Regions from separate parts of the Bradyrhizobium sp. SZCCHNPS1003 genome, predicted to be linked through region 1. Evidence: riboswitches for the same ligand, from Rfam matches in the RefSeq annotation. Region 1 holds a riboswitch; the other holds the start of a gene.
The links. A riboswitch is a leader RNA that binds a small molecule or an ion and turns the genes downstream of it on or off. The one in region 1 is predicted to bind S-adenosylmethionine.
Positions count from the first base shown of each region.

Region 2: another riboswitch for S-adenosylmethionine. It lies ahead of QX126_RS26830 (O-succinylhomoserine sulfhydrylase); the one in region 1 lies ahead of QX126_RS19840 (homoserine O-acetyltransferase).

Region 1 is NZ_JAUHIU010000011.1:191,187-199,122, reverse strand. Features, by position in the region: gene QX126_RS19855 (S8 family serine peptidase) at 1-517, shown strand, start outside; gene QX126_RS19850 (GIY-YIG nuclease family protein) at 1,187-1,519, opposite strand; gene metW (methionine biosynthesis protein MetW) at 1,585-2,250, opposite strand; gene QX126_RS19840 (homoserine O-acetyltransferase) at 2,254-3,468, opposite strand; SAM riboswitch at 3,560-3,639, opposite strand; gene QX126_RS19835 (chorismate mutase) at 3,838-4,671, shown strand; gene hisC (histidinol-phosphate transaminase) at 4,709-5,806, shown strand; gene QX126_RS19825 (prephenate/arogenate dehydrogenase family protein) at 5,803-6,738, shown strand; gene QX126_RS19820 (DUF2125 domain-containing protein) at 6,744-7,928, opposite strand.
Region 2 is NZ_JAUHIU010000018.1:141,919-149,854, reverse strand. Features, by position in the region: gene QX126_RS26840 (SGNH/GDSL hydrolase family protein) at 1-662, shown strand, start outside; gene QX126_RS26835 (SGNH/GDSL hydrolase family protein) at 676-1,836, shown strand; gene QX126_RS26830 (O-succinylhomoserine sulfhydrylase) at 1,918-3,126, opposite strand; SAM riboswitch at 3,203-3,282, opposite strand; gene QX126_RS26825 (2'-deoxycytidine 5'-triphosphate deaminase) at 3,395-4,501, shown strand; gene QX126_RS26820 (MATE family efflux transporter) at 4,622-6,100, shown strand; gene QX126_RS26815 (SRPBCC family protein) at 6,117-6,518, opposite strand; gene QX126_RS26810 (VOC family protein) at 6,530-6,889, opposite strand; gene QX126_RS26805 (AraC family transcriptional regulator) at 6,942-7,781, opposite strand; gene QX126_RS26800 (methylated-DNA--[protein]-cysteine S-methyltransferase) at 7,858-7,936, opposite strand, start outside.

The DNA of each region.
Region 1 (7,936 bases):
CGGCATCGTGTCCTCGCTGCCGGCGGATGGCTTCGGCGCCTGGGATGGCACCTCGATGGCGACGCCGCACGTCACCGGTCTCGCCGCGCTCGTGCTGGCGCATCATCCCGACTTCAAGGGCCAGTTCGCGACGCGCGACGCGCGGCGTGTCGAGCGGCTGTTCCAGATCCTGAAGGAGACATCGACGCCGCTGCAGTTCGGCGATCCCAACCGTTCGGGAGCCGGACTGCCGAACGCGATGCGCGCACTCGGCCTGGAAGCGGGCGTGGCCTCCGCGCCCACGGCCGATCCCTCGCTCGACGTTCTCCGTCGCCTGCTGGGACTGGCGCGCGGCGAGGCGCAGAGCGGCGCGACGTCTCCGACGCTGGTGCCGCAGGCCCCCAATGGCAAGCTCAACGGAGCCGGTTCGGTTGCCAGGGGTCCGGCAACGACGACCAGCGAGTGGTCCAGCCCTGCGGTCGGTGATCCCAGTCCGGCGCAGATCCGCGACATCATGCACAAGGTCGGCTTGCTGTAGATCACGGGGCAAGCCGTAGGAACGGCATCAGACGTTGCACGACGGGCAGTTTGCGCATGAGCCTCATGCACGGACTGCCCGTCGTGTTAGTTTGTCGCACGATCGCGGCTTGCGTCGTCGGCCAAATCAAGCGCAGATTTCCGCCCGTCCCGCCTCACTGCAAGAGGGGCGTATCGCGGTCGTCACGAACGCTGAGGTGGGATGCGGTGGGCGTGTCGGATTGCGCGTGGGGCTTCCTCGCGCGGACGAGCAATTCCGGCACGCACGGTCAAGTCGCGCGGTCCTGATACCCCGATGCTGGTATCCAGCGCGATGCGCGCAAGCGCATTGCGCGACACGGTGGCCAAAAAGCCCGGCGCACCGAGGAGAATGCGAAGCAGCCGTTCAACCATCGCGCAGGGAAGGCCGGGTGTTCCGGCTCGTACCTGTGGTTCCTGCCGCCTGCATTTTTTCCGCAGGCGGGCCATGGGTGCGGCCAGCATCCGGCCTTCCCTGCGCCTCTTCGCTATCGGAGGCGATGCATGACGCATAGCTCGGGCGCAGATGCGCCGCGGGGACGCGCAGCCTTGTCTCAACCGCCATCGGCTCTTTGAAAAGTGAAATCCCGCCACCCCAAGCTCGTCATGGCCGGGCTTGTCCCGGCCATCCACGTCCGTCCTCGTGCACGCCTCAAGCTGTGATCCTATCGTAGAGATCGTCCCAGTCGGGATTGCTCGCAATGATCAGTCCAACCTTCCAGGCGCGCGACCAATGCTTGATGTTGTGCTCCCGTTGGATCGCGCTCTGATCGTCGAAGACTTCAAAGTACACCAATCGCTTCAAGCCATACCGCCTGGTGAAGCCATCAACCAAGCCGGATCGATGCTGAAAGACACGGCGCACGAGATCGCTGGTCACGCCGACATAGAGCGCACCGTTGGGACGATTAGTCATGAAGTACACGTAGCCGCCCGCCATCTCGCCATACTGCAAGACGTGGATGGCCGGGACAAGCCCGGCCATGACGGCGGAGAGAGCGGGCCACAAACTTCAACGAGGCCCCGGGGCTGCGGTCGCCCCCCGTCCCCCTACCGCCCCTTCTCCGCCCTGCTCAGAAGAAACACCCCCTGCTCGCCGAACATGTTCCAGAACCACCAGGGCATGGCGACACGCAAGGGGCGGCCGTAACTATCAAGTGCGACGGCGCGCTCCATCTTGACGCCGATCTCGTCGCAGAGCTGCACGAAGTCCTTGATGGTGCAGAAATGGATGTTCGGCGTGTCGTACCAGGTGAAAGGCAGATTGTCGGTGCGCGGCATGTGGCCGCCGACCAGCAGCTGCAGCCGCAGCCGCCAGAAGCCGAAATTCGGGAAGGTGACGATGGCACGGCGGCCGATGCGCAGGAGATTTTCCAGCACCGTCTTGGGCCGCCGCGTCGCTTGCAGGGTCTGCGACAGGACCACGTAGTCGAACGCATCGTCGGGATAATCGACGAGATCGGTGTCAGCATCGCCCTGCACCACCGCGAGGCCCTTGGCGACACAATGGTTGACGCCCTCGCGCGACAGCTCGATGCCGCGGCCGTCGATGCCGCGGCTCTCGAGCAGCTGCAGCAGGTCACCGTCGCCGCAGCCGATGTCGAGCACCTTGGAGCCGCTCTCGACCATGCCGGCGATCAGGAGATGATCGGGCCGATAGGCCAGCACCTCGCCGCCGGAGAATCCGTTCAGCGGCAGCACACCCTGCATGCTCATGTCTCAGCCTCCCGTCGCGACCTTGAGGCCGCGCGCCTTGCCGGCGGAATCGAGAAAAGCGCTGGCGATCTCGAAGAACTCGGGGACGTCGAGCAGGAACGCGTCGTGCCCCCTGTCGGTCTCGATCTCGGCAAACGACACGCGCGCGCTGGACGCGTTGAGCGCATGCACCAGCGCCCGCGACTCCGAAGTCGGAAACAGCCAGTCGCTGGTGAAGGACACCACGCAAAAGCGCGTCTTGATGCCGCGGAACGCCGCCGCCAGCACGCCATCGTGGTCGCCGGCGATGTCGAAATAGTCCATCGCGCGCGTCAGATAGAGATAGGAGTTGGCATCGAAGCGCTCGACGAAGGACGAGCCCTGATAGCGCAGATAGCTCTCGACCTGGAAATCGGCGTCGAACGAGAACGTCGGCAACTCGCGGTCCTGCATGCGGCGGCCGAACTTGCGATGCAGCGCCGCGTCCGACAGATAGGTGATATGCGCGGCCATCCGTGCCACCGCGAGGCCGCGATGCGGATGAACGCCCTTGTCGCCGTAGCGGCCGTGGTCCCAGTCGGGATCGGCCATGACGGCCTGGCGGCCGAGCTCGTGGAAGGCGATGTTCTGCGCCGAGTGCCGCGTGGCACAGGCGATCGCGAGCGTGGCGAACACGCGCTGCGGATAGGCCACCGTCCATTGCAGCGCCTGCATGCCGCCCATCGATCCGCCGACCACGGCGAACAGCGTGTCGATGCCGAGATGGTCGATCAGCATCGCCTGCGCCCGCACCATGTCGGGGATGGTGATGATCGGGAAATCGAGCCCCCAGACCTTGCCGGTCGCAGGGTTCAGCGAGGCCGGGCCGGTCGAGCCCATGCAGCCGCCAATCACGTTCGAGCAGATGATGAAATAGCGGCTGGGATCGAGCGGACGGCCGGGGCCGACCAGCGTCTCCCACCAGCCCGGCTTGCCGGTGACCGGATGACGGTTGACGACGTGCTGGTCGCCGGTCAGCGCGTGGCAGACCAGGACCGCGTTCGACTTGTCGGCGTTGAGCTCGCCATAGGTCTGGTAGGCGATCTGGAACGGCGACAGGTCGACGCCGCAATCGAGCCTGAGCGGCTTGTCGGCACCGAACTGCGCGACCAGCGAGCTCGGATGATCGACCTCGTGCGAGCGCTCTTCGGGCGCAATCGTGCGCAGCGCGGAGGTGGGTTTCGGCGTCAGGCCTGTCATGTCTCTCACCCCGGCCATCCGGCAAGGGCTCCCGAACCACGTGACACATCAGGCCATGAAAAACCCGGCCTGAACTGGGGTTCGGCCGGGATCGATAACGTCCCCGGCCTGTTTAGCGAGTTTTTTAACGTGGCTGCAAGCCGGCCGGCTCAAATGACCACGGAACGGGCAGAAACTAGTCCCGCGGGCGCTCCTCGTCAAGGCAAGCTCGGGTTGACCGCCGATCGGGCGCTCCATGGCTGCAGGTCAGCCAAGCCTAGGCAGCACGAGGTAAACTTGCTGTTGCGCACGTCCCCCGCATCGGAGAGAACGGCATCCGTTCCAGTCCGCCGCGCGTTGACCCGCGGCCTGCGAAGAGTGACCCTGCCCATGTCGACCCCGCCGCCAGCCCCTCCCTCGCTCGCCGATTTGCGCAAGGAGATCGACGCGATCGACGAGCAGGTCCATCAGCTGCTGATGAACAGGGCCGACATCATCGACCGGCTGATCAAGGTCAAGAAGACCCAGGAGGTCGGCTCGGCGTTCCGTCCGGCGCGCGAGGCCGACATGATGCGGCGCCTGGTGCAGCGCCATCGCGGCATCCTGCCGCTCGACACCGTCGAGGGCATCTGGCGCGTGATCGTCTCGACGTTCACTTACGTGCAGGCGCCGTTCTCGGTTCACGCCGACGTGTCGGTCGGCGAATCCGCGATGCGCGATTCCGCCAGGTTCCATTTCGGCTTCGTGGTGCCTTATGTCGCCCATTTCAGCGCCCAGGCCGCCGTCGAAGCCGTGGCGCGCTCGAAGGGCGATCTCGCGCTGGTGTCGACGACCTCGGGGCATACGCCGTGGTGGATCACGCTGGAGCCCGCGGGCGCGCCGAAGATCATCGCGCGGATGCCGTTCATCGAGCGGGCCGACCATCCGGCGGCGCTGCCGGTGTTCGCGATCTCGCGCGTCGCGGACGACGCGCTGGTGCTGGAGGTCGAGACCTGGAGCATCCGCGTCTCCGGCTGGAATGCGCAGGTGTCCCGCGCGCTGTCGCCGCTCGCCGACGTCATCGCGGTGCCCGATACCGCCTTCGACGGCGCGGCGCTGTTGGTGTCGATCGAGTCGCCGTCGAACCTCGACAAGATCAAGGCTGCCCTGATCGCGGCGGGCGCCTCGGTCCGCTCGACGGCCCTCGTCGGCGGCCATGCGAAACGCTATACGGTTCCCAGCTGAGACGCCCCGCGCCAGTGATGATTTTCCGGAGTTGACGATGAACCGCCCCGTGCCGAATCCCGGCATCCTCGAGATTGCGCCCTACACGCCGGGCAAGAGCCCGAAGCCCGAGCCGGGCCGCAAGGTGTTCAAGCTGTCGGCGAACGAGACTCCGTTCGGTCCTTCACCCAAGGCGATCGACGCCTTCAAGAGCGCGGCCACGCATCTGGAGGATTATCCGGAAGGCACCTCGCGGGTGCTGCGCGAGGCGATCGGCCGCACCTATGGCCTCGATCCCGGCCGCATCGTCTGCGGCGCCGGCTCCGACGAGATCCTGAATCTGCTGGCACACACCTTTCTCGGGCAAGGCGACGAGGCGATCTCCACCGCGCACGGCTTCCTGGTCTATCCGATCGCGACCATGGCCTGCGGCGCCAAGAACGTGGTTGCCGCGGAGACGGAATATCGGACCGACGTCGATGCGATCCTCAGCGCGGTGACGCCGCGCACCAAGCTGGTCTGGCTCGCCAACCCGAACAACCCGACCGGCACCTACATCCCGTTCGACGAGGTCAAGCGGCTGCGCGCCGGCCTTCCCTCGCATGTCGTGCTGGTGCTCGACGCCGCCTATGCCGACTACGTCTCGCGCAACGATTATGAGTTCGGGATCGAGCTGGTCGCCACGACCGAGAACACCGTCGTCACCCACACCTTTTCCAAGATCCACGGCCTCGCAGCGCTCCGCGTCGGCTGGATGTTCGGCCCGGCGCACATCGTCGATGCCATCAACCGCATCCGCGGGCCGTTCAACGTCTCCTCGCCCGCGATGCTCGCTGCGGTCGCCGCGATCGAGGACACCGCGCATCAGCAGATGTCGAAGGCACACACCGAGACCTGGCGCAACTGGCTCACCGAGGAGATCGGCAAGCTCGGGCTGAAAGTGACGCCGAGCGTCACCAACTTCATCCTGATCCACTTCCCGACCGACAAGGGCCGCACCGCGGTCGAGGCCGACGAATTCCTGACCCGGCGCGGCCTCGTGCTGCGCGCGCTCGCCAACTACAAGTTGCCGAATGCGCTGCGCATGACGATCGGCACCGAGGAGGCCAATCGTCTGGTCGTCGAGGCTCTCAGCGAATTCATGAGGACGAAGTGAGCGTCGCGGGACGGTTCGAACGCATCGCGCTGATCGGCTTCGGCCTGATCGGCGGCTCGATCGCGCGCGCGGCGCGGCTGCAAGGCATGGCCGGCGAAATCGTCACCACGGCGCGTTCGGACAAGACCCGCGCCCGCGTGACCGAGCTCGGCATCGTCGACCGCGTCGTTGCGAGCAATGCCGAGGCGGTCAAGGATGCCGACCTCGTCATCCTCTGCATTCCCGTCGGCGCGTGCGGTCCCGTGGCCGAAGAGATCGCGCCGCATCTGAAGCCCGGCGCCATCGTCTCCGACGTCGGCTCCGTGAAGGGCGCCATCGTTCGCGACATGGCGCCGCACCTGCCGGCGCATGTTCATTTCGTACCGGCCCATCCGGTCGCCGGCACCGAGAATTCGGGACCGGACTCTGGCTTCGCCGAGCTGTTCATCAACCGCTGGTGCATCCTGACGCCACCCGACGGTGTAGATGCCGACGCGATCGATCGTCTCCGCGCGTTCTGGGCCGCGCTTGGCGCCAAGGTCGAGATCATGACGCCGGATCATCATGACCGCGTGCTCGCGATCACCAGCCATCTGCCGCATCTGATCGCATACACCATCGTCGGCACCGCCGACGAGCTGGCGCAGGTGACCGAGTCCGAGGTGATCAAGTTCTCCGCCGGCGGCTTTCGCGATTTCACCCGCATCGCCGCCTCCGACCCGACGATGTGGCGCGACATCTTCCTGAGCAACAAGGATGCCGTGCTCGACATGCTCGGCACCTTCACCGAGGACCTCTCCAAGCTGACGCGGGCGATCCGCCGCGGCGACGGCGATGCGCTGTTCGATCACTTCACCCGCACCCGCGCGATCCGCCGCGGCATCGTCGACATCGGCCAGGATTCGGCGGCGCCGGACTTCGGCCGGCCGCTGCCGCAGTTGAAGAAGCCCTGAAGGCTTCAGAACAGCGGCGGGACGCGGGCGACCTTGAACGGACCGAGCACGACGACGCCATCGGAGAAGCGCAACGGGAAGGTCCGCGCCTTGCGCCCTTCGAGGGTGGCCTCCTTGCCGAGCGCATTGATACCGAGCGCGACGCCGACACTGGCGTTCTGCTTGACGACCTTGCCGAGGCCGGGAATCGCGCGGTCGAGCGCACCGAGCAGGTTGTTGACGTCCTGCGACTTCACACCGGGCGCCACGCGATCGAGCGTCCCCTGCGGCACGCCGTTTTCGAGCATCTTGTCGAGACCGAGCGCCGGGATGACCTTTTCGATCCCCGCGACCGTCATCTGCACTTCGCCATCGATGCCGCCATTGGCGGTCAGGCTGAGCGTGCCCGACGCGACGGCCAGCAGCTCGCCCTGCTGGATGCGCGACTGGACGATCTCGACATGACCGCCCGCCGCCTGGATCTCGCGAAACCGCTCCGGCCAGGGTTTGGGACGGAAGTCCTTGAGCCCCGTGACGCGGGCCTGGATGTCGGTATTGAACGGTTCAGCAAGCAGAGGATGGCTGCCTTGGATGCTGCCGTTCGCGATCTGCAACGCGGTCTCCAGCACCGGATGGTCGGACGGCGAGCCCTCGGCAACACGGCCGTGCAATTCGGCATGATCGGCGCGCGCGGCGGGCACGGCAGTGTTGCCCTCGATGCGGTCGATGGTCGGTTGTTCGAACACGAGGTCGGCGCGCTGCGGCGACCCTGGCAGGCCGCGGACACTGGCCTCACCGACGCGCCAGTTGACAGCGAACGAAGCGGGCCCTCGACCGTCGGTGATGACAGCGGGTCCCTTGAATTCCGCGATGACCCGCTTCGGGTCCCACACCTGTGCGACGACGAGAATCTCGTCGAGCTTGGCGTTCATCAAGGGCGTGCCGGCGGCCTGCGAAAACAGGGCTACGTTCGGATCCGTACAGCGGACCTCGAGCCGGAACGGAAAGCCGGCGACCGAGCGGTTCGCGCAATCGAAGACGCGGCCGGACTTCGCTTCGCGCGCACGCCAGGCGTCGGCCTGGACATCCACTTGCGAAGCGGCGAAGAACCAGAATGCGCTCCACGCGACGGCGGCGATCAGGAGCAGGACGGGAGCTATGAAAAGCCCCCAGCGAGAGCGCCTGCGCGGCGGTTGCGGCAAACGAGACATGCAGGACA
Region 2 (7,936 bases), on a different contig from region 1:
TGCCGGCCTACCTGCTGACCACCGAGAGCCCGCTCCCGAAGGTTGCAGACGCCGTCAAGAACGGCCGCACGCTGGATATTCTCGTCGTCGGAAGCCGCTCATCCTCCATTGTCAGCACGTCCGACGCCAATGCCTACCCCGCCCGTCTGCAGGCTGCGTTGAAGGACAAGCTGCCAACCGTCGCCGTCAATCTCAGCATCGAGCTGCAGCCCAAGAAGACGGCCGAGGAGGTCGCGGGCAATCTCGTTAAACTGGTGGAAGGAAAAAGGCCTAATTTGGTCATCTGGCAGACCGGCACGGTCGACGCCATGCGGTCGATCGATCCTGATGAGTTCCGGCAGGCGGTCGACGACGGTGTGGCGACGCTGCAGAAGGCGGGAGCTGACGTCGTCTTGATGAACCTGCAATACAGTCCGCGGACGGAGACATTGATCTCCGTGCCGCCCTATGTCGACAACATGCGTGTGGTGGCGCAGCACCGGGACATTCCGCTGTTCGATCGGTTTGCCATCATGCGGCAATGGAACGAGCAGGGCGATTTCGACCTGTTCAATCCGACGCACGGAGTCGAGCTGGCCAAGCAGGTTCATGACTGCCTCGGCCGGGCGCTGTCGAAGTTCATCATCGACGCGGCGCATATCGGGCCGGCGCAGCAGAACTAGGGTTATGTCGTTCATGACGTCGAATGAGTGTCACCGCGTCTCCGGGACATGGGAGAAGCTTTCGGCCGTTGCGGTCATTGCCATTGCCATCGTCCTCGCGCTGAGCCCGCAGAAGCTACGGGCGCAGAGCGCAGCGCCGGCTGCGCCCGCCGCGCTTTCCGATGTGGAGAGCTCCGATCCAAAGGCTCCGCTGATCAGCGAGCGACCGAGCATCGGTCACGTCACGGTGGCGCAGGCGAACGATCAGGTGCCCGGGCCGATCGCCGTGGCGCGCCCGGCGACCACAACCTCGCCGCCTGCGGCGACGACCGCGCCGGCCATGACCGATGCACAGCCGCCGGCTGCAGCCGGGCAGGCCGTCGTGGCGGCGCCGCCGTCGCGCAGCATCACCGAGCGGGCGATCGACAAGGTCAAGCAGGTCGCGAAGTCGGCCACCGACATCTTCAACCGCGTGCCGTGCCTGACGCCGAAGGGCGTCGCCAAGAAGAATTTCATTTCGCTGCCGCACGTCGCCAACAAGCTCGCCTCCGGCCTGCCGGTCGTCATCGTCGCCTTCGGCTCGTCGTCGACGCAGGGCTATGGCGCGAGCGCGCCGGACTACACCTATCCGAATCGGCTTGCCGCGCAGCTGCGCCGGCAATATCCGATGGTCGACATCAGCGTCATCAATGCCGGCGTCGGCGGCGAGGATGCGCCGGAGATGATGAAGCGGCTGGAGACGTCGGTGATCGACCGGCATCCGGATCTCGTGATCTGGCAGGTCGGCACCAATGCCGTGCTGCGCGATCTCGATCCCGCCGAGACCGCCAAGCTGGTCGATGACGGCGTCGCCAAGATCCAGGCGGCGGCCTCCGATGTCGTGCTGGTCGACCTGCAATATTCGCCGCGCGTCAACGAGCGCTCGGAGAACGCCAGCCGCATGAACAAGCTGCTCGGGCGTATCGCCGAGCTGCATCATGCCGGCATCTTCCCGCGCTTCGAGGTGATGCGCGACTGGCACGAGCGGCAGGCGATCCCGATCAACGAGTTCGTGATCTCGGACGGCCTGCACATGAGCGATTGGGGCTACGCCTGCTTCGCCCAGCTGCTCGGCGACGACATCATCCGCTCGGTCGGCCAGGTCAAGCTCGGCATCAACACGCCGGCCAACGTGCTGACCTATCGGCCGATGTGAGAGTGGCGAGTAGGGAAATAGCGAGTAGCGAATAGGATGCAATCGGTACTCCCTATTCGCCATTCTCTATGCGGCCATTCGCTACGCGGCCCTCAGGGCCGCATCCAGATCTTCGATCAGATCGTCGGCATGCTCGAGCCCGGCGGAGAAGCGGATGAAGCCCTCGCTGATGCCGAGCTCGGCGCGCGCCTCCGGCGTCAGCCGCTGGTGCGTCGTCGTCGCCGGATGCGTGACCAGCGTCTTGGCGTCGCCGAGATTGTTGGAGATGCGCGCGAGCTTCAAGCCGTTGAGCGTGCGGAACGCGCCGGCCTTGCCGCCCTTCACCTCGAAGCCGACCAGCGTCGAGCCGGCGCGCATCTGCTTGCGCACGGTCGCCGCCTGCGGATGGTCCTCGCGGCCCGGATAGATCAGCCGCGAGATCTTCGGATGCGCGGCGAGGAAGTCGGCCACCTTCGCCGCGGTCTCTGTCTGCGCGCGCACGCGCACCGCCAAGGTCTCCAGGCCCTTGAGCAGAACCCAGGCGTTGAACGGCGAGATCGACGGGCCGGTCTGGCGCATGAAATTGTGGATGTGCTCGGCGATGAATGCTTCCGACGACAGGATCACGCCGCCGAGGCAGCGGCCCTGGCCGTCGATGTGCTTGGTCGCGGAATACACCACGACGTCGGCGCCGAGCGCGAGCGGGCTCTGCCAGATCGGGGTCGCGAACACGTTGTCGACGATCAGCCGCGCGCCATGGGCGTGCGCGATCGCGGCGATCGCGGGAATGTCCATCACGTCGAGCGTCGGATTGGTCGGGCTCTCCAGGAAGAACGACTTGGTGTTCGGCCTGACCGCCTTCTGCCATTGGTCGAGGTCGAGCCCATCGACCAGGGTCGATTCGATGCCGTAGCGCGGCAAGAGATCTTCGACGACGTAGCGGCACGAGCCGAACAGCGCCTTGGCGGCGACGACGTGATCGCCGGCACGGAGGGGAGCGAGGATTGCCGTGGTGACTGCGGCCATGCCGGTTGCGGCCGAGCGGCACGCCTCGGCGCCCTCGAGCTCGATCATGCGGCGCTCGAACATCGCCGTGGTCGGGTTGGAGAAGCGCGAATAGATGAAGCCGGGGTCCTCGCCCTTGAAGCGCGCCTCGCACTCCTCGGCGGTGGCGTAGACGAAGCCTTGCGTCAGATAGAGCGCCTCGGCGGTCTCGCCGAATTCGGAACGCAAGGTGCCGGAATGCACCAGACGGGTTTCAGGACGATAGCGGGCGAACGACGCCGGGGCCTTCGCGGGGGACTTCGACATGTGACCTCCATCGTGACCACCGCCTCCAGCGATGGGCACAAAAAAACCGGCCTGGGAAAACTCCTCACGGCCGGGATCACAATCGTCCCCGGCCTGTTTAGCGACTTATTTAACGTGGCTGCAAGCCGGCCGGCTCAAATCACCACGGGATAAGTCGTGCTCATAGTCGCAACCGGCCTTTCCGTCAAGCCAGCCATCGGATAACCGGTAAAAAGACCCTATATAGGCTCGATAAGCCGCCGTTCCGGCGCCTGCAAAGGATCAGGTCTTGCCGTTTTCGCTCAGCCCCGACGCCCACGGCATCCTCCCCGATCGCATGATCGTGGCGATGGCGGAGGCTGGCCTGATCATCCCCGCATACGATTTTGTCGAAAGCCAGATCCAGCCGGCGAGCCTGGACCTGCGGCTCGGCGACATCGCCTATCGCGTGCGGGCAAGCTTTCTGCCCGGGCCGGGCGCGACGGTCGCCGAGCGTATCGACGAGTTGAAGCTGCACGAATTCGCGCTCGCCGACGGCGCAGTGCTGGAGACCAACTGCGTCTACATCGTGCCGCTCTTGGAGAGTCTCGCGCTGCCGAAGGACATCGTCGCGGCCGCCAATCCGAAGAGCTCGACCGGGCGGCTCGACGTGTTCACCCGCGTGATCGCCGACGGCACGCGACGGTTCGACATGATCGGAGCCGGCTATCACGGTCCGCTCTACGCCGAGATCAGCCCGAAGACGTTTCCCGTTTTGCTGCGCGAAGGCTCGCGCCTGTCCCAGGTCCGCTTCCGCTACCGCGACGCGGTTCTGTCGGAGGACGAACTGATCGCGCTGCATCAGGCCGAGCGGCTGGTGGATCGCGATGATGCGGATCTCGTCGGCGGCGTCGCTCTTTCCGTCGACCTGTCCGGCAGCAATGCCAACGGCTATGTGGGCTATCGCGCCAAGCGCCATACCGGCGTCGTCGACGTCGACCGCCGCGCCGGCTATGCCGTGGAGGAGTTCTGGGAGCCGATCAAGGCGCGCCCCGACGGCAGCCTCATTCTCGATCCCGGCGAGTTCTACATCCTGGCTTCGAAGGAGGCCGTGCAGGTGCCGCCGGACTACGCCGCCGAGATGGTGCCGTTCGATCCGCTCGTGGGCGAATTCCGTGTCCACTATGCCGGCTTCTTCGATCCCGGCTTCGGCTATGCCGGCGCCGGCGGGCAGGGCTCGCGCGCGGTGCTCGAGGTGCGCTCGCGCGAGGTGCCGTTCATCCTCGAGCACGGTCAGATCGTCGGCCGCCTCGTCTATGAGAAGATGCTGGCCCGGCCGAACGCGATGTATGGCAGCCGCATCGGCTCCAACTACCAGGCCCAGGGCCTGAAGCTCTCCAAGCACTTCCGCCTCTAGGCCCGGCTGCGCGCTGACCGCGCACCCCCAATGCGCCCGCTGCACGGGGCGCGGCCCGGCGGTGTGCTAGGAGGAACGACAAAGGTCCCGCCAGATGGCGCGGCCAAACGGGGAGCGAGCATGTCCGAGATCGGCTTGGCCGACAGTCCGGTCGGCGAGGGGCGTACGTTGCCGCCCATCGCGAAGCCGGTTCGGAATGCGCTCGTCGACGGACCCATTCTGCGCACCCTGCTGTCGCTGGCCTGGCCCAACATCATCGCGAACACGGCAGGCACCTGCGTCGTCATCGCCGAGACCTCCTATATCGGCCGGCTCGGTATCGAGGCGCTGGCGGCGATGGCACTAGTGTTCCCGCTGGTGATCCTGACCATGACGATGTCCGGCGGCGCCATGGGCGGCGGCGTGGCCTCGGCGATCGCGCGGGCGCTCGGCGCCGGCGACACCGAACGGGCCTCGACCCTCGCCACGCACGCGCTGCTGATCGCGCTATTGTTCGGCGCGACCTTCATGATCGGCATGCTGGTGTTCGGACCTGCCTTGCTGGAGGTGCTCGGCGGCCGCGGCGCGGTGCTGAGCCATGCCACGGCCTATCTGCAGATCTTCTTCGGCGGCGCCATCCTGCCCTGGCTGATGAACTCGATGGCCGGCATCCTGCGCGGCACCGGCAACATGAAGCTGCCGTCGTTCATGATCCTTAGCTCGGCCGTGCTGCAGATCGTGCTCGGCGGCACGCTGAGTCTGGGCCTCGGGCTCGGCATGCGCGGCGTCGCCGCCGGCGCGCTGCTGGCGTTCTGCGTCAGCATCTCGGTGATGGGCTGGTATCTGTTCTCCGGCCGCGCGCGCGTCCGGCCGAAGCTGCGGGGCCTCAAGATCAGCCGTGCGATGTTCGCCGACATCCTCAAGGTCGGCGCCATCGCCTGCTTCTCGCCGCTGCAATCCGTGCTGTCGATCGCGATCTTCACGCACATGCTGGCATCGTTCGGCACCGCCGTGCTGGCCGGCTACGGCATCGGCGCACGGCTCGAATTCATGGTGACCACTGTCGCGTTCTCCGTCGGCATGGCCTCGGTGCCGATGGTCGGCATGGCGATCGGTGCGGAAAGAATCGTGCGCGCCCGCCGGATCGCCTGGACGGCGGGGCTGGTCTCTTTCGCGTCGGTGGGTGCGCTGTCGACGCTGATCGCGATCGTTCCGCAATTGTGGGTCGACATCTTCACCCAGGACGAGAGCGCGCGCAGCGCGGGCCGGCACTATCTTCAGGTCGCAGCGCCAATGTATGCCTTCATCGGCCTGGCGATCTCGATGTACTTCTCCTCGCAGGGCGCAGCCAGGGTGATCGGTCCGGTGCTGGCACAGACGGTGCGGCTCGTCTTCATCGCCGCAGGCGGCAGCTATCTGCTGAGCCATGCCGCGACCGAGGGCGACTTCTTCATGCTGGCGGCGTCCTCGATGGTCCTGCTCGGAGTGCTGACGCTCGCCACCGTCATGCTCATCCGCTGGGGCCCGAAGCCGGCCGCAGCGCTGGAGCTGCGCCCGGCCGTGCTGGCGGCCGAGCTCGGCTCGGGGGCGCAGATCCCGCCATCTCCGCATGTCGGCTGACGGCTGCTCGGCTCGTCTAGGCGCGCAGCCCGCCTAGGGCGTCCTGCATCGCGCGCGTGCCGAGCGCCATCTGCTGCTCGATATAGGGCGCGATGGCGTGCGGCAGCACGTCGGTGATCCAGAGCATCCGGCAACCCTGCGCGCCGTCGGGGATGATCTGCACGGACGCGTTGTGATGCGTCACGCGTTCGCTCTCGATCGTGTAGACCAGACGCTGCTGCGCCTCGTCGCAACTGACGAGGCGTTCGCGCGCCACATTGCCGTTGGCGAAGGTCACGATCCGGACGTCGCCGTCGAGCTGGCAATCGACGACGAAGCCGGGCGCCAGCCGGGTATGAACGGCGCCGAAGTCGCGCACGGCGTCCCAGACGGCGGCCGCGGAGGCTGCGATCGGGATGTCCTTCTGAATCGATGCCATGGCCTGAGACCTCACGGACACACGGCTTCGATGTTGTTGCCGTCGGGATCGATCAGGAAGGCGGCGTAATAGGTCGGACTGTAGTCCGCGCGCGGCCCGGCGCCGCCATTGTCGCTGCCGCCGGCCTTCAGCCCCTCGCTGTGGAATCTGGCGACCGCCGCGTGGTCCCGGGCGCGGAACGCGATATGGGCGGCGCCTTTGCTGGCGCCCTTGTCGAGATACAGCCACAGCGCCGGCTCCCCCTTCGGGCCGATGCCCGCCGACGCCTCGTCCTTGGAGCAGAGGATGTGGCCGAGCGGCGCCAGCGCCGCTGTGTAGAAGCGGACGCTGGCGTCCAGATTGCCGACCTTGAGGCCGATATGATCGTACATCGATGATCTCCATGCTTCGCATGCGGCTGCCGCACGCGCTGGGATCATCCAATCAATGGCGGCTGAGATGGTCTTGGAGAATCTTGCGCTCGCCGCGCGACGCCTTGCGAAACTTCGCCGGCGACACGCCGGCAGCGCGCGCGAAGGTGCGGGTGAAATTCGACAGATCGGCAAAACCCGAATCGTAGGCGATGGTGGTGACCGGCGTATCCTCCTCGCTGAGACGCCGCGCGGCGTGCCGCAAGCGGGAGCGGATCAGATATTGATGCGGCGTCACGCCGATCGTGGCCGCGAACAGCCGCAGGAAATGGAACGGGCTGACGCCGGCCTCACCAGCCGCAGCCGCCAGATCGATGTCGCGCGCTGCATTGTCGTCGATCCACAATGCGCTCTCGACCGCGCGCCGGCGATCGCGAAGGCTTGGCGTCGCCGCCCGTTCCTGCTGGCCCGTGGCGGTCGCGACGAAGCGGCTGGCGATGATCTGGCCAACCTCGTCCAGACCGAGGTCCTGCTCGCGCGCGGCGACGGCCTCCGCGAGCTCACCGAGGACCATGAGCTCCGGCAGCGGCGGCATCGCGCCAACCCGCCAAGCCTGCCTGTTGCCGCCGATCTCGTCGATGAGCGCATGATCGAAGAAGAATGACAGGCATTCGTCGCCGCAGACGTGATCGTGCGTGCACATGAACTCATCGCCGGGATGGCCCACCAGCAGCGAGCCGGTGACCAGCTCGAAGAAGCGGCCGCGGTGCCGACAGCCGAAGCTCCCCTTGCGCACATAGGACAGCGAGTAGCTGGAATACTGCTCGACATAGGGACGCTCGCCCGGAACCGCCGCACAGCGGAACTCGGAGACGGTGACGTCACGGCTTTCGAACAGGATGGTGGCGGTCATCCTGCAAATCTAGCGCATTGCGGATGAAAGAGGAGGGCTGCGTCCGAGATAATATCGCGCGCAGCGAGGCGCCCGCTTACGACGCGCGCGGCCGGTCGACCGCGAGAAACGCGTCGAACAACGTCAGGCCTGCATGAGGCCGTGCGCCTTCGAGC